2 regions of the Priestia sp. YIM B13489 genome follow, and region 2 is predicted to be linked to the other one. Evidence: a T-box and tRNA genes for the amino acid it is inferred to sense, from the RefSeq annotation. Region 2 holds a T-box; the other holds one or more tRNA genes.

Region 1 (10,215 bases), 3.4 Mb from region 2:
TTATTGGCGGCGTTATCATTAGGCGCTGAAGGAATTGAAATGGGAACACGTTTTATCGCGACAAAAGAATGTGTAGATGCCCACGATGCGTATAAACAAGCTATTGTAGAAGCAAAAGAAACCGATACTGTGGTTATTAAACGTTCGTTCGGAGCACCTGGACGCGTATTGAAGTCCCACTACACTCTTGACATTATCGAGCGTGAGCAGCAAGGAGAGAGGTACGAAGAGTTAAAAGACGTCATTAGCGGAGGGGCAAACTGCCGGTATATTTATGAAAATAAAATCGATGAAGGCTATGGATGGGCAGGCCAAGTCGTTGGACTGATTGATAGTATCCCAACGGTGCAAGAGCTTTTTGACAGTATGATAGAAGAAGCAGAAGCTGGTTCTAAACGACTGCTGAGTATAGTGGAAAAGAAGTAGAGATACAAGCCGTCATACTGCAGCAATTATTCGCATATTTATAATCTATATCTCTAAATGAGGTGAGAGAATGAAAAGGATGCGAGCATTTGCTATTATGACGTTTTTAGTAGTAGGTTCAGGGTATGCAGTTTTTACTAAAAAAGAAGAAGTTTTCAAGACTCAGCAAGCACAAGTGTACGAAGAAGCAAAGCCTGTTATTAAACAAATGGACAAACTGGATATTTGGCATAAAATCAGCAGCGGTTTAACTGAAGCGGGCTATGAATCAAAGGGCGTGAATTCTTCCCTTTACTCAAAAGACAGAGTAGAAATGGATGTGTATATGGAGCCTTCCGTTTCAGCTGATGCCAAAACACAAGAAACGATTAAACAAATCGTATATAAAATACTCGAAGAAAATAAGTTTCAGCAAAAGGCCTTTCATGTAACAATTAAATTCCTGCCCGAAAAACAAGCAAAATAGACTTGTCTCGGCCAGGAACTTTTTTTGTTAAAATGCTTTTTCATTGACAGCTGGAATACTGTCTGGGAGAGAAATTTCAGCATTTTTGGGCTGATATGCAATTTTTCCGTCCAGCACATCATTTGCTTTTTGTAAATCTAATAAATTTTCCCATCGTGCGATAATAAAAGCAGCTACCGCATAACCAATAATATTAACTGTGGTCCGGTAATTACCCATAAAGCGATCAGGAGCGAGCATCAGAGCAACGGCTGCTACTGGAATGGATCCGGTTGCTGCTGCGGTAGCAGAGAGAGCAACAAAAGCTGATCCTGGAATACCAGCCATTCCTTTAGACGTAAGAAGAAGAACACCAAGCATTAAAAGCTGATCAGTGAGACTCAAATCCACGCCTGTTGCTTGCGCTAAAAAGACGAGGGCAAGAGACAAGTAAATGGAAGCACCGTCTAGATTAAACGAATAGCCCGTAGGCACAACCAGGCCCACGACTGCTTTGTTGCATCCTGCTTGTTCGAATTTATCCATGAGCTGCGGCATAACAGCTTCAGTGGAACCCGTAGCAAATGCCAGCATAATTTCTTCTCGTATATATAGAATGACTTTCCACAAACTTAATTTTAAATAGATTCGTAAAATAACAGCTAAAACAAGAACAAATGCTAGACAGGCAATTGTCATAGCGATAAATAGCTTTCCGAATGCAGCAAGTGTTCCAAGACCGTACTGACTAACTGCGAATGCCATGGCACTAAAGGTGGCAAGAGCCGTTAATTTCATAATGTATCCCATAATTTTAAACAACACATCATTTACTTTTTCCAATACATTTAAAAGGGTCTCTGCTGTTTTTCCACCTATATGAACAAGCGCGATGCCAAACAAACAAGAAATTAAAAGCACTTGAAGCATGGAGTTGCTTGAAAAAGCACCAACTGCACTGTCTGGAATCATATTAAGAAAAAAATCACCTTCACTCGGAAGTTCGGAGCCGTTTGTCTTCGCGTCCACTTCGCTTGTGCTTAAGCTTGAAGGATCAACATTCATACCGGTGCCGGGGTTCATTACGTTTGCTACTAATAGACCGATTAATAGAGCGAATGTTGTGACAATTTCGAAGTAAAGAATGGTTTTTCCGCCGATACGCCCAACTGTTTTAATGTTTCCAACCTTGGCAATTCCAACAACGACTACTCCAAAAATAAGAGGAGCAATCAGCATTTTGATAAGCTTAATAAAACCGTCTCCAATCGGTTTCACAGCATTTCCAAAGCTTGGCCATAGATATCCTACGGCTATGCCAAGTACAATTGCCATCATAATTTGAAAGAAAAGACCTTTATAAAAAGGTTTTTGCTTACTTTTTGCTGCTGTTTGTGTCATGTGTTCTCCCTTCGTCGTACAATTTTTTGGATATCACAACAGATGTTATGTTTTTTTACATTTTAACGTAAGGTTGTTTGAGGTGTCATTGGTCTCTTTGACTAAAATTCAATAAAAATATTAGTTGAAGTGTATAAGAAGGGAAGGGAAGTGGTTTAAAACATTATTATTTTTAATGTAGATCTTTAAAAAAACTAATAAAAGCACATGCAATGGCATGTGCTTTTATTTGTTAAATTAATTTAATTCCGCTAATTAGAATGATGGTTGCCATAATGGCTTGAAGCGGTCTTGAAGGCACTTTCGTTGATAAACGGCTTCCGATTAACACACCTGGAATAGATCCAATTAATAGGTTAGCAGTCAACATGTAATCCACGCTTCCAAAGCTTGCATTTAAAATACCAGCCACCGTAACGAGAAGAAACGCATGTGCAATATCAGTTCCAACCAGCTCAGATGTTTTTAGCTTAAATAAGTACAGCATCGCAATCGCAAATAATGAGCCTGAGCCAATTGATGTTAGTCCGACAATGAATCCAAAGACTACGCCAATTCCGATTGTTAATCCTTTTTTCTGATTTAAGTCCATTTCCTGAAATCGGTTGGGACGAATTAATTTATCAAAAAAGACGCGAAAGATAATTGAAATGGCAACCAGCGTCATGACATATCCAAGAGCGTGCTTAATAATCGTTTCTTGATGCTCGTGAAAAGATGGAAATGCATGAAGTGTGACAATAGCCAGCACAGCGCTCGGAATACTTCCGAAGGCTAAATATTTTGCTAATTTAAAGTTAATGGTTCGCTGTTTGTAGTGCTGAGCGACTCCGAATAATTTTGTGATAGAATTGTAGACAAGATCTGTTCCTACGGCAATGGAAGGGTTAATGCCGAGTACAATCAGTAAAGGTGTTAATAAAGCGGCACCTCCAACCCCAGTTAAGCCTACAAGGGTTCCAACGAATAATCCCATTAAGGTAATTGATAGTTCCATATTTCGTCCTCCTACTCTCAAAACCAAGTACATTGATCTGATTATAGAGCATTGTAACTCATATGTAAATAAAATTCTGAATATTTTTAGTGAAGTTGAAAAGGTTTTCTTAGCCTTCACTATTTTAGGGAACGGACGATAAAGTCATAGGAAGTTATAAAAAAGTAAATAGAATACGTTTATTTATCTATGATTACGCTCTAATTTGTGTTACAAATGTAAATGCAATAAAAGAGTTTATTTTTATCTCATTTGAAAGACCGGTGAATGCATGAGTTTTGTCACGAAAGATTTGTTAATTAATTTTTTATTTATTTTATTGGCGCTGTTTTTAGTGCAGATGTTTTATTTAATCAAGTATGCTAAAAAAATTCATTGGTGGAAAGATCGTTATATCGCAGTATTTCCGATTTTAGCTATTACCTTTTGCCTTTTGTTTCCGGTTAACGGAGCTTATGTCCCGGATGACTATCGGATGGATCTACGAAGAATTCCTTATATTTTAGGAACGTTATATGGAGGCTGGCCGCTAGGAAGCTTGCTTTTTGTCTTTATTTTACTGCTGCGCTTGCTAATTGGCGGGTACGATGTAGGCTTTTTATCAACACTAATTTCTCTTCCGATTTTATCCATTCCTTTATTTTTCATAACAAAATACTTTTTGCATTTCTCATTAAAAAATAGAATTATCGTGAGCACCTGTCTTAGTCTGATCGGTTCTTTATTAGCTATGCTTGTATCTATTTTTGTCTTGCACGTAACAAGCATTCCTATTAGCGTGTGGGTTCAATTCGCGATTTTAGATGTAGCAGGCATGTTTGTAATTACCATACTGTGGGAAGCGATACGGGCAAATTTACTAGTGCTGCAGCGCCTGATGAAAGCAGAGAAACTAGAAATTGTCAGTCATTTAGCTGCCAGCATCTCTCATGAGGTGCGAAATCCTCTAACGGCAAGCAGAGGATTTATGCAAATGCTGCAAGAAGATGAAAAAGAACCTGCTAAAAAACGCTACATTTCCATTGCGATTAATGAACTAGATCGTGCAAAAGAAATCATTGATGATTACTTGCTGTTTGCCAATTCTGCTCCGGAACGAAATGAAAAAATGAATATTTCAGAAGAGATTCATCATGTCACCCATATTATGACGCCTCTTGCCAATATGAATGGAGTCGCTATTGATTTTACATTTGATGAAGAAGTGAAGTTCTGCGTAATGGGAGAAAGAAGAAAGCTTCAGCAGTGCCTAATCAATTTATTTAAAAATAGTATTGAAGCCATGCAAAATGGAGGCACGTTAACCGTTAAAGTAACAAAAGAAGGCGAAGCTGTTATTGTGGATATTATCGATACAGGCTGCGGTATGACGCAAGAACAAATCAACCGGTTAGGCGAACCGTATTTTACAACAAAAGAAAAAGGTACGGGGCTTGGAACGATGGTATCTTTCAGCATTATTCATTATATGAAGGGAAAAGTGAGTGTGTCTAGCACAAAAGGAAAAGAAACGTGTTTTTCACTTCAATTTCCACTTTGTGAATAAAGAGGTCGGGACAAAAGTTATTTAGTTGAAGGAAAATCCGAATGCGTTTGATTCTTGAGGGAGAATCAAACGCATTCGGATTTTTTCATTGGCAGGGTAAATGTAGATTTCATCTATTTATTCGTCTGTGAATTTTATGGATTTAGTTATGTTTTACTCTCTTTTTAATGACGTTCACTCACATACTGATCAATCATCGTTTGCAGTTCCTCTAGGGTCGTTTTACCGTTGTTAACAGACAGCTGCTTTAACGATTGAAGGGCACTATCTACAACAAACTTCCGGGGATTGGACTGTTTAAACAGCTCTTCTTCAATAAAACTAATAAGCTCTGTGCATTTTTGACGTTCGAATTCATCAGTAAATTGTTTGTGAACCTGTTTTTTTAAATCGATAAGTGCTGCAGAAATGTCCTGTTCTATTTGATTTTTAGTATTTGGGCAAGATGGAAGCCATTCTTTAATCGTTTGCGGATCGAGCAAAATGTCTCCTGAATTTGCTACTTCGTCTACAAGAGGAAGCAGGCGCTTGACACTGTAGCTTATGATCTCATGGGGGTCAGTATTTGTGCCGTTAACCATAAAATTATAGTGAAAGTTGCGATGAAGCATGCCAAGAAACATAATTGCACAATCTAGCAGGTACGGTTTCTTTTCTTGTCCAAATAAATCAATGAACCGCTTGTAAACCCAGTTTACTTCAACAAACTGGGTTTTTTTTATGTATGCTTTTAAATCAGGATCATTGGAAACAAATACTTCTTCAAGTAATGTGAAAAATTTATGTTTATGATGGTTTTTCATCTGTGCATCAATCTGTTTAACAAATACATCTACATCGGTCAGGCTTTTACCAACCAGCAGCTGATTTCGCTCTTGTTCAATTGTTGTATGAAGCCAGGTAAAAACAGCGATTAATAATTCATTTTTTGAAGAAAAATAGTTGTAGAATGTTCCTTTTGAAATGCCGCTATAATCAATGATGTCTTGAATAGATGTAGCTTGAAATCCTTTTTCAACGAAGAGATGGTGTGCATTTTTTACAACTTGCTGTTTTCGGTTATTCATTATTATCACCTAAATATAAAATTAGACTCATGGTCCAACTTTATGATACATGATTTAAAGCGTTTACACAAATGTTCTTTTCAAAAAAATAGACGATATCACGACAATGTATTGATATAAAAGGATTATAGGACTGAAAAAGTCGGTAAAATAAAGAACATGAACGCAAGATTTTTCACTTGCATAAATTGAACTCACAGTATAATATACTCTATGTAGAACATGTGTCTAAAAAAATGAACTTGAAGTATAAGGAGGTACAATAATGAGTCAATCGATAAATCAAATGGAAAAGCCCTCTTATGGCATAATTGCTATTTTGTTAATTGGCGCTTTTATTTCATTGTTGAATGAAACGTTATTAAATGTGGCGCTTCCGTCTATTATGAAAGACTTAGATGTGACAACGTCAACTGTCCAGTGGCTTTCTACTGGTTATATGTTAGTGAATGGTATTATGATTCCAACTACCGCTTTTTTAATTCAGCGCTATTCTGTCAGAGGCTTATTTTTAACGGCTATGACTTTATTTACAGCGGGAACAATACTTGCGGGTGCTTCGCCCGTATTTTCGGTCTTGTTAACCGCTCGTATTATTCAAGCATCAGGCGCAGCCATTATGATGCCGCTTTTAATGAACGTATTGCTCACAAGTTTCCCATTAGAAAAACGCGGAGCTGCGATGGGGATTTTCGGTTTAGTTATGATTTTTGCTCCGGCAATTGGCCCTACCTTATCAGGATGGCTAATTGAACACTATGAGTGGAGAATGCTGTTCCACCTTGTTACGCCAATCGCGGCAATTGTATTAATAGGCGCTTTCTTCCTATTAAAAGACAAAAAAGAAAAAGTGGAAATCAATCTGGATTTCCTATCGCTTGTGTTATCTACAATTGGATTTGGGGGACTTCTATACGGATTTAGCTCAGCAGGGGATAAAGGCTGGGATTCTGTGGAAGTATACGGCACCATTATCGTAGGAGCCGTTGCGCTGATTTTATTTATTACGCGTCAGTTCAAGCTTAAAACACCTATGCTTGAATTCCGCATTTTTAAATATCCAATGTTTGCTTTATCATCAACGATTTCAATGGTGATTACAATGGCATTATTCTCAGCCATGCTGCTAATGCCAATTTATGTTCAAACGGTACGAGGCATTTCTCCGCTTCACTCAGGATTACTAATGCTTCCGGGTGCGCTACTCATGGGTGTGATGTCTCCGATTACCGGAAAATTATTTGATAAATTCGGAGCGCGTGCACTGGCTGTAACGGGTCTAACGATTACAGCCGTTACGACGTATTTCTTCAGTAACTTAGAGCTTGATACGACATATACAACGCTCATTACGCTTTACACGCTTCGCATGTTCGGAATGTCTATGGTGATGATGCCGGTTATGACAAACGGATTAAATCAGCTGCCGCAGCGCTTTAATCCGCATGGTACTGCGATGAATAACACGCTTCAACAAGTATCGGGAGCTATTGGTTCGGCTCTTTTAGTAACGGTGATGTCAAATCGTACAGCTACGCATGCAAAAGAGCTTGCTCAAGATGCAATGAGCGGAGCAGGAGCAGCGAATGCAACGGCAGCCGGGGCAGCTCAAATGAAAGAACAAATTGGGATGCAGGCAATGGTACAAGGAATTAACGATGCGTTTGCCGTCTCAGTAGTACTAGTGGTGGTTGCTTTAATTCTTTCATTGTTTATGAAACGCGCCACGCCGGCAAGTGAAGATGAAGTGATAAAGGAAAAAGCAGGACGCGAGCAGTTTGCTAAATAAAAAAGAAATCCCCGCTGAAACAGCGGGGATTTCTTTAGCTTGTATATCTAAAGCTTAAGCCCATTTTCTTTAATAATTTCCGGTAGCCGATGGACGTTTGATCAGCCATAATATGCGCTTCCATCTGCAGGTCTAAAGGCAAGTCTTCAGGCTTTTGGTTTTCAACCATTTCACGGTCTTCGTCAAAGACGCGAAGGTTAAAGTCATACACACCTTCAACGGGAGAATCTTTGTCAAAGTTTCGAGCGATTGGTGCGAATAAACGTGTTTCGCGGGCTGAAATAGGAGAGACTGCATTCATAATCCACAGTTCTGCGCCTTCTGGGAAGTATACTTTTAGCGTAGCTGTAAACGGCGGATAAACATCAAAGACGCGAAGCCATTTAAAATCAGGTGGATTTAAATGCTGCTGTTCTTTGGAATAATTGCTCACGGTGCTCGTATATTCTACATGAAGCCCATACTCTGTATCGCTTACTTTATATTTAGGCACAAAGGCGTTGTTTCGATCACCAAATGTGTCTGTGTGAACCCAAGCAAAATGAGCTACGTCTAAAAAGCCTTCCATTTGACGACCGGCCGAACCCATGATATCAAAGCTCGGACAAACAATTTGCTGAAAATCAGGGTCCTCCCACGCATCGAAGTAAGGCAGGTTATCTTGTTCTCCTGTCAGGGAAGTCCATACTAATCCAAATCGTTCAATAACTGGATAGACGGCCATACACAAGCGGGGAGAAATATTGGCATCAGGGTGAGCTGGAATCGACGTGCATGCACCGTCCGTTGCATAGCGGAAGCCGTGGTAAGGACAGACAATTTCATCATCTTCCACCCAGCCCATGCTAAGAGGGGTGCCTCGGTGAACGCATAAATCACGAGCCGCCACTACTTTGTGTGTGGTACGGTATAGAACTAGATTTACATCTAGCAGTTTTACGGACGTTGGTTTCTCTGTTACATCACTGCAGCGTGCGACGGGGTACCAATACTTAGCGAGCGTCGTCCAATCTTCCAGGCTGAACGTGCAGTCTCTTGGGTAGGGAGTTGCCGTTTTTGGTTTGGTCATGGTTGGTTGTTGTTCCATCTATTTTCTTCCCTTCTTTTGTAAGCTCTTTTACTAAGGGTAATATAAAAAAAGAAAATTCACACAATTTATGTAAGGAGTTCTAACATGAAATATGGAACTTTGTAGAAAGTGCGAATTTCAGAAGACGTAAATTAGAGAATATACCAATAAAAAAATTTAAAAAAGCGCTTCCTAAATAAATTTAAACGTGATATAATTTTCCAAGACGCTGGTGTAGCTCAGTAGGTAGAGCACTTGCATGGTAAGCAAGAGGTCGCAGGTTCGATCCCTGTCGCTAGCATACTAAAAAACCTTCTTTCTTGTTGAAAGAAGGTTTTTTTTTATTTGTGTCGGCTTTAAAATTATTCTCCGAATTATTCTTTCCCTCCTTGTGAAAACTTTAACAGTTTGATAGCCTTATTAGGAGATTGTGAGAAAATATGCGTATCTTTTCCCCTGTGTCTTATGAATCATATTTAGAAATATTCTTAAAAGAATGTTTATTGCCTCTAAATATTGGGTACACGGAACTAGGGGTTAAATTTCAACAGGGAGTGTGAACGATAATTTGATTACGTTTAAGAATGTGTCAAAGCAATATCCAGACGGTACGACCGCCGTGAAAAATATTAATCTAGAAATTAAAGAAGGAGAGTTTTTCGTTTTAATTGGTCCGAGTGGGTGTGGGAAAACAACCACCTTAAAAATGATTAACCGTCTTCATGATATTACCGAAGGAGAACTATACATAAAAGATAAGCTCGTATCGGACCACAACATCCATGAGCTACGCTGGAACATTGGTTATGTTCTGCAGCAGATTGCTCTTTTTCCTCATATGACCATCGCTGAAAATATAGCCATTGTACCCGAGATGAAGCATTGGAAGAAAAACAAAATCAAAACGCGCATTGATGAACTGCTTACCTTGGTAGGACTAGACCCAAAGCAGTATCGAAACCGAAAGCCGTCTGAGCTCTCAGGTGGCCAGCAGCAACGTGTAGGTGTAGCACGTGCCCTCGCAGCTGATCCCCCCGTTATTTTAATGGACGAACCCTTTAGTGCCCTCGATCCGTTAAGCCGCGAACAGCTTCAGCAAGATGTTATTAGCTTAAAAGAAAAAATCAAAAAAACATTTGTGTTTGTTACGCACGATATGAGCGAAGCGATGACGCTTGGAGATCGTATCTGCCTGATGAAAGATGGAGAAATTGTTCAAGTTGGAACCCCGGAGGAATTCATCCAAAAGCCTAAAAATGAATTTGTAAAAACATTTATTGGAAATCAAGGCAATGCTTTATTTGAGACATTGGATATGTTTGTCAAAGAAAGTGAACAGCCAGACGTAGAACCTACTGAAGAGTTAGCTTCAACCGCCACTGTTCAGCAGGCAATGGACGCCCTTTACGACCATGAAGCAATAGCCGTGAAAAAAGGGAGCAAACGTATTGGCGTTGTAACGCGCAAAACTCTAT
Region 2 (10,215 bases):
ATTTGAGTCACCATAAAGCCTACTTCATCTAAGTGACCGGCTACCATAATTTTAGGCCCTTGTTCGTTGCCCACTTTTTTTGCAATCAAACTGCCTAGCCCATCCGTCGTTACTTCATCTGCATAAGGTGCAATATATTTCTTCATAACCTCACGCGGTTCACGCTCATTGCCAGGAATTCCTTTTGCATCTGTTAGTGCTTTAAGCATCGTCAATGTTTCATCTAACTTTGTCATATGGATTACCCCTTTCATATGTATACCTCTATTATAGCTAAAAAGAGGTTGAAGTAAAATTTCCCATCCCTTTATTTCTAGTATCCTTGTTCTTGGCGTTTAAAATTCACTTCATTTTTTGAGATGTACGCCTTTTCAATATGTTCAGCGGAAAAACCAAACATATCGCCAAGCGTCATGTAAGATACAAACATGTCCACATAGTTTTCTTTCGACTGATCCTGCTCGAAAGCAGCAACTTGTGCAAATACCTGTAAAAATTGTGCTGTTTTTGAATCACTTGCTTTTGCATCTGGTAACTCAGTTAAATCATCGTATCCTTTTTCAATCCCTAAAGAAAGGATAAAATGTACACCGTCCACAAATTCTTCTAAAATAACAGCGTCTTCAGCCGGAGGTTTGACGCTCCAAAATTTGAAGCAGCGCGTTTCGTTTGCCAGCTCTCCCATTTCGACAAGCAGTGCTAAAAGCTTTCTCGGAATCAAATCTTCCTTATGAAGCTCATGCTTATCCTCTATATGCTGATCCAGCTGGCGCTGCATGGTAAATAGCTGTTGTAAATTCAATGTAATCACTCCTGTAATTATGTATATCTTCTTCTTTTTAAACCAATAAAGAAATTATATCAAAAATCATGAAACTTTTTAGAAACTCGAACGTAAAGTAAGAAAACTGTGCCTTGTAAAGGAGGGAGCGTTATGTTTGTTATTGTTATCGTTCGCGTGTTCATTTTCGCGCTTGTTGCTTACACACTATTAAAGCTGGTTCAGCATTTTCGCAGTCCAAAGCGGAAGCTTGTAGCAGCTCAGGAACATCAGCAATTTTTTGTCGTTGACGAAAAAACGAATATCCGCAAAAATTTTCTACTAACGTATAAAGGTATTTTATTTGAAGGAGAAAAATACAGCAATCCCAATGAACCAGAATCTTTGTCAATTACAATGGTGTTAACAGATCCATCTCGATTACATGAACTGCAAAAGCAAGATTTCAAGCTACTGGAAAGCCACGTACACGACATGTATCCAAATGCTCCTATTCGCTGGAAAAGCCCCGTTCGAGAATTTTTACACTGAGCACAACATCATTTGTGCTCAGCTGATAACAAAAAAGAAAAGTAAATCAAGAGCAGCAAGAATAGGAAAACCTACTGTAAACGATGTGTGCTTCGTTTTATGACGATAGCAATACATACCAATTAGTCCTCCAAGAGCTCCTCCGATAGCAGCTACCGTCCACAGTGTGCTTTCGGCAATTCTCCACTCATGTCTTTTCGCTTTTTGTTTATCTCTATACATCATTCCTACCCCTACTATATTAATAACAATAAAATAGGTAAGCAGCAGTTCATTCATGATATGTCCTCCGATAGCAAAAAAGCCTCATCATCTAAAGATGACGAGACTTTATATTCATTACTTATCTAAGCCTTTTTTAGCAGCAGTTGCTAATTCAGCAAATGCTTTTTCATCAGCTACAGCTAAGTCAGCAAGCATTTTGCGGTTAACTTCAATACCTGCTAATTTTAAACCGTGCATTAAACGGCTGTAAGAAAGACCGTTCATACGAGCAGCTGCATTAATACGTGTGATCCATAATTTACGGAAGTCACGTTTTTTCTGACGACGGTCACGATAAGCATACATGTGAGATTTCATAACTTGCTGATTAGCAACTTTATATAATCTATGCTTCGAACCGAAGAAACCTTTAGCTAATTTTAAAACTTTTTTACGACGTTTGCGTGTTACTGTACCGCCTTTTACGCGTGGCATAATTGTTTACCTCCTGTATTGTTTCTATCTCAACCCAAATTACTTAATGTTATCTAATAAGTGACGGATACGTTTGAAGTCACCTTTGCTTACTAAAGAACCTTTACGTAATTTACGCTTTTGTTTTGTAGATTTGTTAGCGAATAAATGGCTTGTGTAAGCACGAGCACGTTTTAATTTACCGCTTCCAGTCTTTTTGAAACGCTTTGCAGCGCCACGATGTGTTTTCATTTTTGGCATGGGGTGTTCCTCCTCGTTCTATTACTTTTCGTTTTTAGGTGCCAAGACTAAGAACATGCTGCGGCCTTCCATTTTAGGAGCCGATTCAACTGAACTTACATCTTCGCAAGCTTGTGAAAAACGTTCAAGTACTTTTTGGCCAATCCCTTTATGAGTAATGGCACGACCTTTAAAGCGAATAGACGCTTTCACTTTGTCACCTTTTTCAAGGAACTTGCGTGCGTTACGAAGTTTAGTGTTAAAATCATGTTCATCAATTGTTGGACTTAAACGAACTTCTTTTAAGTTTACAACTTTTTGGTTTTTACGAGCTTCTCTTTCTTTACGTTGTTGCTCATAGCGGAATTTACCGTAGTCCATAATACGACATACCGGCGGTTTCGCATTTGCAGCAACCATTACTAAGTCAAGATTTACTCGTGAAGCAATTTCTAATGCTTCATTTTTTGATTTAATTCCTAATTGTTCACCGTTTTGATCAATTAGACGAACTTCGCGAGCTCGAATGCCCTCGTTTACCATCATGTCCTTGCTAATAAGTAGCCACCTCCAAGGTTTAATGAGCGAATACGCTTGCTTAGACCGATTATTAACTCACACAAAAAAGTGTGAGTACATACTGCACCCACACTTCTATCGTTTTAATTAAGATACGATGTACCTGCTAACTGCTTTATGCGTCACTCAGGTGAGAAGCGGGTGCTTCTTCTTCTGTATAAACAAGTATTCAATTACTTAAGCTATTATAGTATCAACAAAGACAAAAGTCAATGATTTCGTTCTTTTTTCACAACAAAAATTATTGTATCAAAGGAAAAACATTTATGCAACAGTTTTTTATAAATGTTAGATAAAAAAGCAGAGAATTTCAATTCTCTGCTTTTTTCATTAGCGAGATGCTTCTGCTTTTACATTTTGTAAAAAGGCTTGGAAGTCCACTGTTTCTGAATTCTGCTCACCGTATTTACGTACGTTTACTGCTTTATCTTCTACTTCTTTATCCCCTACAACAAGCATATAAGGAATTTTTTGCATTTGAGCCTCACGGATTTTATAGCCGATTTTCTCATCGCGAGAATCAAGTTCCACACGAATACCCGCCAGCTGCAGCTGTTCTTGCACTTCTTTTGCATACTCAAGGTGAACGGTAGGTGATACCGGAATCACTTGAACTTGTACAGGTGCTAACCACGTTGGGAAAGCTCCTTTGTATTCTTCGATTAAGAAAGCTACAAAACGTTCCATTGTTGACACCACGCCGCGGTGAATAACAACCGGTCGATGTTGTTTCCCGTCTTCTCCTACATACGTTAAATCAAATCGTTCAGGAAGTAAGAAATCCAATTGAACCGTAGATAGCGTCTCTTCTTTACCAAGAGCTGTTTTAACTTGAACATCTAGTTTTGGACCGTAGAATGCCGCTTCGCCTTCAGCTTCATAATAATCAAGGTCAAGCTCATCCATTGCGTCTTTTAACATGCTTTGTGCTTTTTCCCACATTGCATCATCATCAAAGTATTTTTCTGTATCTGCAGGGTCGCGGTAAGATAGACGGAATGAATAATTTTCAAATCCAAAATCTTTATAAACCGCTTCAACTAAGCGAACTACACGAATAAATTCTTCTTTGATTTGGTCGGGACGTACGAAGATATGCGCATCATTTAGCGTCATGCCTCGAACACGCTGAAGTCCTGATAATGCTCCTGACATTTCGTAGCGGTGCATCGTTCCAAGCTCAGCAATACGGATTGGAAGCTCACGATAGCTGTGAATACCTTGTTTGTAAACCATCATGTGATGAGGACAGTTCATCGGACGAAGAACCAGGTCTTCGTTATCCATTTCCATTGCAGGGAACATGTCATCTTGGTAGTGCTCCCAGTGACCAGACGTTTTGTAAAGTTCTACACTTCCGAGCACTGGAGTGTAAACGTGCTGATAACCAAGGCTTACTTCTTTATCTACGATATAACGCTCGATAATACGGCGGATCGTCGCACCTTTTGGAAGCCATAAAGGCAGACCTTGTCCTACTTTTTGAGAATTTGTAAATAAGTTTAGCTCTTTACCAAGTTTACGGTGATCACGTTCTTTTGCTTCTTCAAGAAGACGAAGATGCTCGTCTAAATCTGCTTTTGTAAAGAATGCTGTACCGTAAATACGCTGCAGCATTTGATTATCGCTGTCTCCGCGCCAATAAGCACCCGCCACGCTTAATAGTTTAAATTCTTTAATTTTGCCTGTTGACGGCACGTGCACGCCTCGGCAAAGGTCAAAGAATTCGCCTTGTTGGTAAATCGTAACCTTTTCACCTGCTGGAATCGCATCGATCAATTCAAGCTTCAGTTCATCGCCAACTTCTTTAAAAAGTTGAATGGCTTCTTCACGAGAAACTTCTTTTCGTTCAATTTCAATATTTGAATTAACGATTTTTTTCATTTCTTTTTCAATTTTACCTAAATCTTCAGGAGTAATTGATTCTTCCATATCGATGTCATAGTAAAAACCGTTTTCGATAACCGGCCCTACACCTAGCTGTACTTTTGTATCTTTGTATAAACGTTTGATTGCTTGAGCCATTAAATGCGCTGTACTGTGACGCATAATTTCAAGCGCTTCAGGAGCATCTTGTGTAATGATTTCAAGACTGCCATCTTCTTCGATTGGCGTACGTAAATCCAGCAGCTCGCCGTTTACTTTGCCTGCTAATGCTTTTTTCTTTAATCCCGGGCTAATAGAAGCCGCAATATCTTCTGTTGATGATCCTTTTGGATACTCTTTAACAGCTCCATCAGGGAATGTCATCTTGATTACTTCTGACACAACTTTCCACTCCTTTAACATAACTGAATAAACTTTTTGTAAAAACAAAAAACTCGTCCCTTATCAAAAGGGACGAGTTGTGTATACACGCGGTACCACCCTTGTTTCCTCTTCGTATTCTGGATAACCCAAAGAACCCGAAGCGGCTCGAGGTTTTATAACGGAAATTCCGTCAGTAATTACTAGAGGCTCTGCTCGTTTACTACTGAAGTTTAGAGGTGGTAAGAATATATTCCGTGTTAGGAGATTTTCAGCCTGGATCTCCCTCTCTACAAACCGTAAATATACACTCATGTCCTCATCATAACTTGTAACATATAGCTGTTTTTCAATATGCATTTATTATATTCATTTTCAAAATAGAAATCAACCTTTCACGTTATATTTTGCTTTTGATCAAACGGAAATTCATTTTTTTCGTATAACATAACTTTTTCTTGGAAGATATTTTGAATGGTATAAACAAAATCATGATCATGCTGGTCGCTATACAGATGAATAGCAGCTGGAGATAAACTTAGCAAAGGCGCGATAATAGTTGAGTCTATGTATAATGATTCTTGTTCAGATAAAAAGGCCTCTGCTAGAGCTGCACATTCACGTTCAGGAACATATCTACTGTTGTGGTCGTACAGTACAAACTTGTTTTTGTTCAAGTGCATTACATACACGTTACCTGTAGATGACTGTCTTTCATTAGCTGCTTGACGCAGCTGATGAATAAGAATTTGATAGTCTTGTTCAAGCTTATATTCATCAATCGCCAGCTCGGCATAATAGCGCAGCCGCTCTTGATATTCTTTTAAACGGAATTGGAGAAAAGACTCAAAGGTGAATGTTACATTATGAATGAAGAAGTCTTGAAGAGCCTGGCGGATAAGTAATTCTCTTGGAAGAGAAAATGTTTTTTGCGGAATTTCGCCTCTCTCTCCTTCCATAATCCCCCCCATAATTTGAAGCAGCAAATCTTGCTCTTCCTCTTCTGAATAGAAAAATTGTTCTTTTAATATGTTTACCATCATCTTTTTTTCTTTCTTTTTTAAAATTACGTGGGTTAATACCGGTATCACCATGTCTTGTAAAATGGCCTCTCTATTGTATGTCTCATCAATGACTAAAAGCTGATTATTCACCAACTTCAAGCACTGTGAACCATATGATAAAGCGCTTCGCTTCGCGCATAAAGACTCATATACAACGACTGCGTCTTCTACATATTTAAAGAATATTTTCATTCCTCATAGCCCCCCTTTGGACACGCTTTATTAATGTATATGGGGCAACATGCAAAAAAATGAGCAAGTCGTTACAAGAAATGTAAAACGACCTGCTCATCTATTTCGTTTATTCTCTCCATTCATTTCAACAGGAATGGCTAGAGACTTAATTCGTTCCATGACACGAGCGGCTTTGAGCTCTTCCTGCTCGCCTCTTTGGGTATAAGTCAAATGATGTTGTAGCTCTTTAAAATTTAAATTCGAGCTGAAAAATGTCGGCAAATTTTCGAGCATACGGAATTGTAAAATGGTTCCGAGCACATCGTCTCGCATCCAGCTCGTTACGGATTCTGCTCCGAGATCATCAAGCATAAGAACCGGTACTTTTTTGACATACTCTATTTTCTCATTGAAACTTTGATCTTGAAACGAACCTTTTAACTCACGCAAAAACTCAGGGACATACAGAATGGTAGATTTCACTTTCTTTTCAGCTAACGCATTGGCAATTGCTCCAAGAAAATACGTTTTCCCCACACCAAACGAACCATGTAAATATAAAGCTTTCATTTTCTTATTCGGCTCATATTCTCGCACAAAATCTCTTACTAGTTTAATGGCTTCAAATCTTCCCTGCTCAATTTCAATATCAGACATTGTTGCCTGTAAAATTTCTTTAGGCACGTACATACACTGAATAAAAGATTCTTGTTCTTTTCGCTCATCTTCTTGTACTTTTCTAGGACAGCGTTCATACTGTAAATCAATATTACGGCCTTTTACAACCAGCTGAGGGTGGTATCCTTTCACCATGTTGACACAGCTTTGCAGAGAAGGACACTTGTCACAGCATTTGCTTTGATCGATAAATTCATGCATCTTCATCAGACCTCGGTCAACCATTTGCTCATCTAACTCATGGCGATGCTCTTGCAAAAATGTTTTAACTTCGGGATTAGACAGGATACTGTTTCTTAATGCTTCTAAGCGTGCTTTAAAATCCTTTTTGTTCACTAACTGATTTAGTGAATCATTGATAGGCTTCATCTTTTTCACCTCATCTCTATCATACCTGCTTTTTATTCTTTATGCTTTTGTTTTAGCTCTTGATCTAACTGCTTGAGCTCTTCTTGTAGCTTTCGTTTTTCTTCTTCAAATCCGTCCACTTCTTTTGAAGGCTGCTTTTTCTCTTCTTTTTCTTCATCGCTCAGCCACTCTGGCACCATTTCTTTACGCACAATTTTTCGTCCAGCCGTTTTTTTATTTTGCTTTGCTTCGGTCCAATTCTGATATTCTTTCTGTTCATTTTTAGCTAAATTCATGGCATCTTGAACAGTTTGTACCTTTTTGCGCGCCCAGTGTCCAGCAATTTTCTCTACATAGCTCTTAGATAATTTCATATCGGATCTCAGCATCACGTAGTAAATTAGAACATTTACTACCCCTGGTGAAAGCTTTTGGTTAAACATCACTTCTTCGATCATTTGCAAATCTGCTTTTGAAGGCTCTGCTCCCCCGGAAAACTCGATCAAAAGCTGTCGAGGAGAAGTCACTTCAAGCTGTTGAATGAGCTGCTCTTCCTTTGTCTGCGGCTGCTTTTCCTGCATGGTACGAAGCATAGGCGGCTGAATTTGTTCGCTTAGATTTGGAAGTGCTTCTCCATTTTCAAATTGGTAAAAGGACTGTGCTGCTTTTCTAAGCAATTCAATATCAACTTGATCGTTCTCATTTAGCGAATCGAGCACCACATTTTTCATTTGAAGAGGATCGATACCGTATAAAAAGGCTAGCTTTTCAATCGCTTGTTTTACTTTAGATGTAATAGACCTTTTCGAAATCATTGAATCTGTTAGACCTGCTAAAAATAAATCAAAATCAAAGGAATCCGGGCTCATCTCAATAGAAGCGCGTTTGGAGGAATCCACAAAGTCCGTTTGAGCATCAGGAGAAAATACATCCTTGCTTTCAGACTGAAAACTTGGAGCCAGCTCCGTTGCTTTAACTGATTTAAATACATCGTTAAATGAATGCGTCACATCTTTGAACAATTGCTCATCGACGAGTGAATCTGAAAAATAATTTTTTACTTTTTGAAAGATAGATTTTCCGAGTCGGTTATATAAATATACATTTAACACGCCGTCGTTAAAAAACTGATGGGGCGTCAGAGGAGGAATGAGCTCATAAATGAACACACGAACATCATCTTCTTCCTTAATATATGTTTTTAACAAACCAATGCCTTCTAATTTTAACCGCTCATGGTAAATAGCTTTCAAATTAATTTGCATCATTGACATTAGATGATGATGCGTAGACTCTTTCCCCCATAAACGATCTTGTTCCAGCTCGCTCCATAACGTCATATACAGACCAAAGCACGTTGTACCCACCAACGGCTGATAGAGCATGGTTAAAATCTTTCGGTCGTATTCCTGCAGTATGCCGTTCGAACGAACAACATAACGATCGACCGGTATCATTTCTTTCCAATGTTGTTCTTTCATGTCGTTCCCTACCTACTTTTAAAGTAATAGAAATGACAAAAAAAGAGCCTAAAGAATACTTCAATAGCTCTTTTACAGTCGTTCCTTCTTAATTAAATCTTTTAATTCATCAATAAATACATTGATGTCTTTAAATTGTCGGTATACAGAAGCAAATCGAACATAAGAGACTTCATCGATAGCAGCTAATCGCTCCATCACCATTTCTCCTACAACATCTGACTGCACCTCTGATGTACCCTGACTGCGCAGCTCTGTTTCAATATCGTGTACCGTATCTTCTAATTGTTTTAAGCTTACTTGGCGTTTTTCACACGCCTTAATTAACCCTCGAAGGATTTTGTCTTTGCTGAACTCTTCTCTCGCTCCATCTTTTTTTACAACAATTAACGGAAGTTCTTCTACTTTCTCAAAAGTTGTAAAACGATAGTGACACTCTTCGCATTCACGTCTTCTACGAATAGAGCGGCCTTCTTCTACAGGGCGCGAGTCCAGCACTCTCGTTCCATTGTAATGACAGGATGGGCACTTCATATTCTCAGCTCCAATAATAAACCTTGTTTTTCTTTTTATTTTCTCTTATATAAGTTAATTTCCATCTATGTTAGCCGGCTATTCGCCATTTATTATGATTTTTATCATCATTTCCTTTAACAAACACGATGCTGTATTAAAGGATTTGCTTTATTCCATCTTATAGAAAACAAGGCTTGAATACAAGTAAAGGAAAAGGAATTTCCCCATTTTATTTCCTGAAATTCAAAAATGATAAGGAACTTACGAAGAAAGAGGAATGAGTTTTTGATCAAAGCTCTTATAAAGCGTACGTACAAGTTCTTTACTAAAACCAAAATCAACCGGCACCACTTTTGATTCTGTTGTAGCAGAAAAATCGATAGCGGTTTCAAGAGGACGTACGTTAATAATGGTAATCACAACAAAAGCTTTTCTTCCTTTTACAACGTTTAAGCTAATCTCTCCTCGCTCTTCATATGCAGCAAGTATCTCTATCCCTTGCATGTGCTTCAACATTTCATGAACTTGCTTAAATGCATTCCCAGCTGTTGTTTTGTAATAATGCGTTTTTAGAGTCGGATCTGAATGGTAATCGCTTGTTTCCACATGATTAGAAAATAAAGATTTAACTGCTTGTACTACCCCCATGTTGTTATCCCCTTTGTTTTTGCGTATTAAAAATTTATATACTAAAAAGAGGTGTGTAATACACCTCTTAACTTACGTAATCAATCGACACTATTAAAGTGCATTCGCTTTAGTTTGTTTTACCTGAACAGGACCCATTCCACGTGGCAATTCAATTGTTTCACGTGTCTGTGCACTTAGAGCATCTGCAATATAATCTGCTGCGATTGTAGGATCTAAATGACCACAAGTATAAACATCGATACTTGCA

What was found. The T-box of region 2 lies ahead of thrS (threonine--tRNA ligase). A T-box ahead of a tRNA ligase gene usually reads a tRNA of that ligase, here a tRNA-Thr.
Region 1: it encodes a tRNA-Thr, which carries the amino acid that the T-box ahead of thrS (threonine--tRNA ligase) is inferred to sense. The anticodon was not compared.

What each region holds. Positions count from the first base shown of each region.
Region 1 is NZ_JBHZOQ010000053.1:3,776,196-3,786,410, reverse strand. It holds gene ACFX4W_RS25375 (NAD(P)H-dependent flavin oxidoreductase) at 1-426, shown strand, start outside; gene ACFX4W_RS25370 (hypothetical protein) at 497-892, shown strand; gene ACFX4W_RS25365 (cation:dicarboxylate symporter family transporter) at 920-2,272, opposite strand; gene ACFX4W_RS25360 (sulfite exporter TauE/SafE family protein) at 2,505-3,269, opposite strand; gene ACFX4W_RS25355 (ATP-binding protein) at 3,541-4,815, shown strand; gene ACFX4W_RS25350 (TetR/AcrR family transcriptional regulator) at 4,980-5,882, opposite strand; gene ACFX4W_RS25345 (DHA2 family efflux MFS transporter permease subunit) at 6,148-7,671, shown strand; gene ACFX4W_RS25340 (aromatic ring-hydroxylating oxygenase subunit alpha) at 7,706-8,758, opposite strand; tRNA gene ACFX4W_RS25335 (tRNA-Thr) at 8,969-9,041, shown strand; gene ACFX4W_RS25330 (ABC transporter ATP-binding protein) at 9,309-10,215, shown strand, end outside.
Region 2 is NZ_JBHZOQ010000053.1:380,285-390,499, forward strand. It holds gene ACFX4W_RS07910 (M42 family metallopeptidase) at 1-236, opposite strand, end outside; gene ACFX4W_RS07915 (dUTP diphosphatase) at 314-802, opposite strand; gene ACFX4W_RS07920 (hypothetical protein) at 935-1,312, shown strand; gene ACFX4W_RS07925 (DUF1294 domain-containing protein) at 1,331-1,591, opposite strand; gene rplT (50S ribosomal protein L20) at 1,652-2,011, opposite strand; gene rpmI (50S ribosomal protein L35) at 2,051-2,251, opposite strand; gene infC (translation initiation factor IF-3) at 2,273-2,776, opposite strand; ribosomal protein L20 leader region at 2,846-2,968, opposite strand; gene thrS (threonine--tRNA ligase) at 3,140-5,098, opposite strand; T-box leader at 5,143-5,391, opposite strand; gene ytxC (sporulation protein YtxC) at 5,452-6,312, opposite strand; gene dnaI (primosomal protein DnaI) at 6,409-7,341, opposite strand; gene ACFX4W_RS07960 (replication initiation and membrane attachment family protein) at 7,374-8,801, opposite strand; gene nrdR (transcriptional regulator NrdR) at 8,874-9,335, opposite strand; gene ACFX4W_RS07970 (hypothetical protein) at 9,579-9,965, opposite strand; gene speD (adenosylmethionine decarboxylase) at 10,059-10,215, opposite strand, start outside.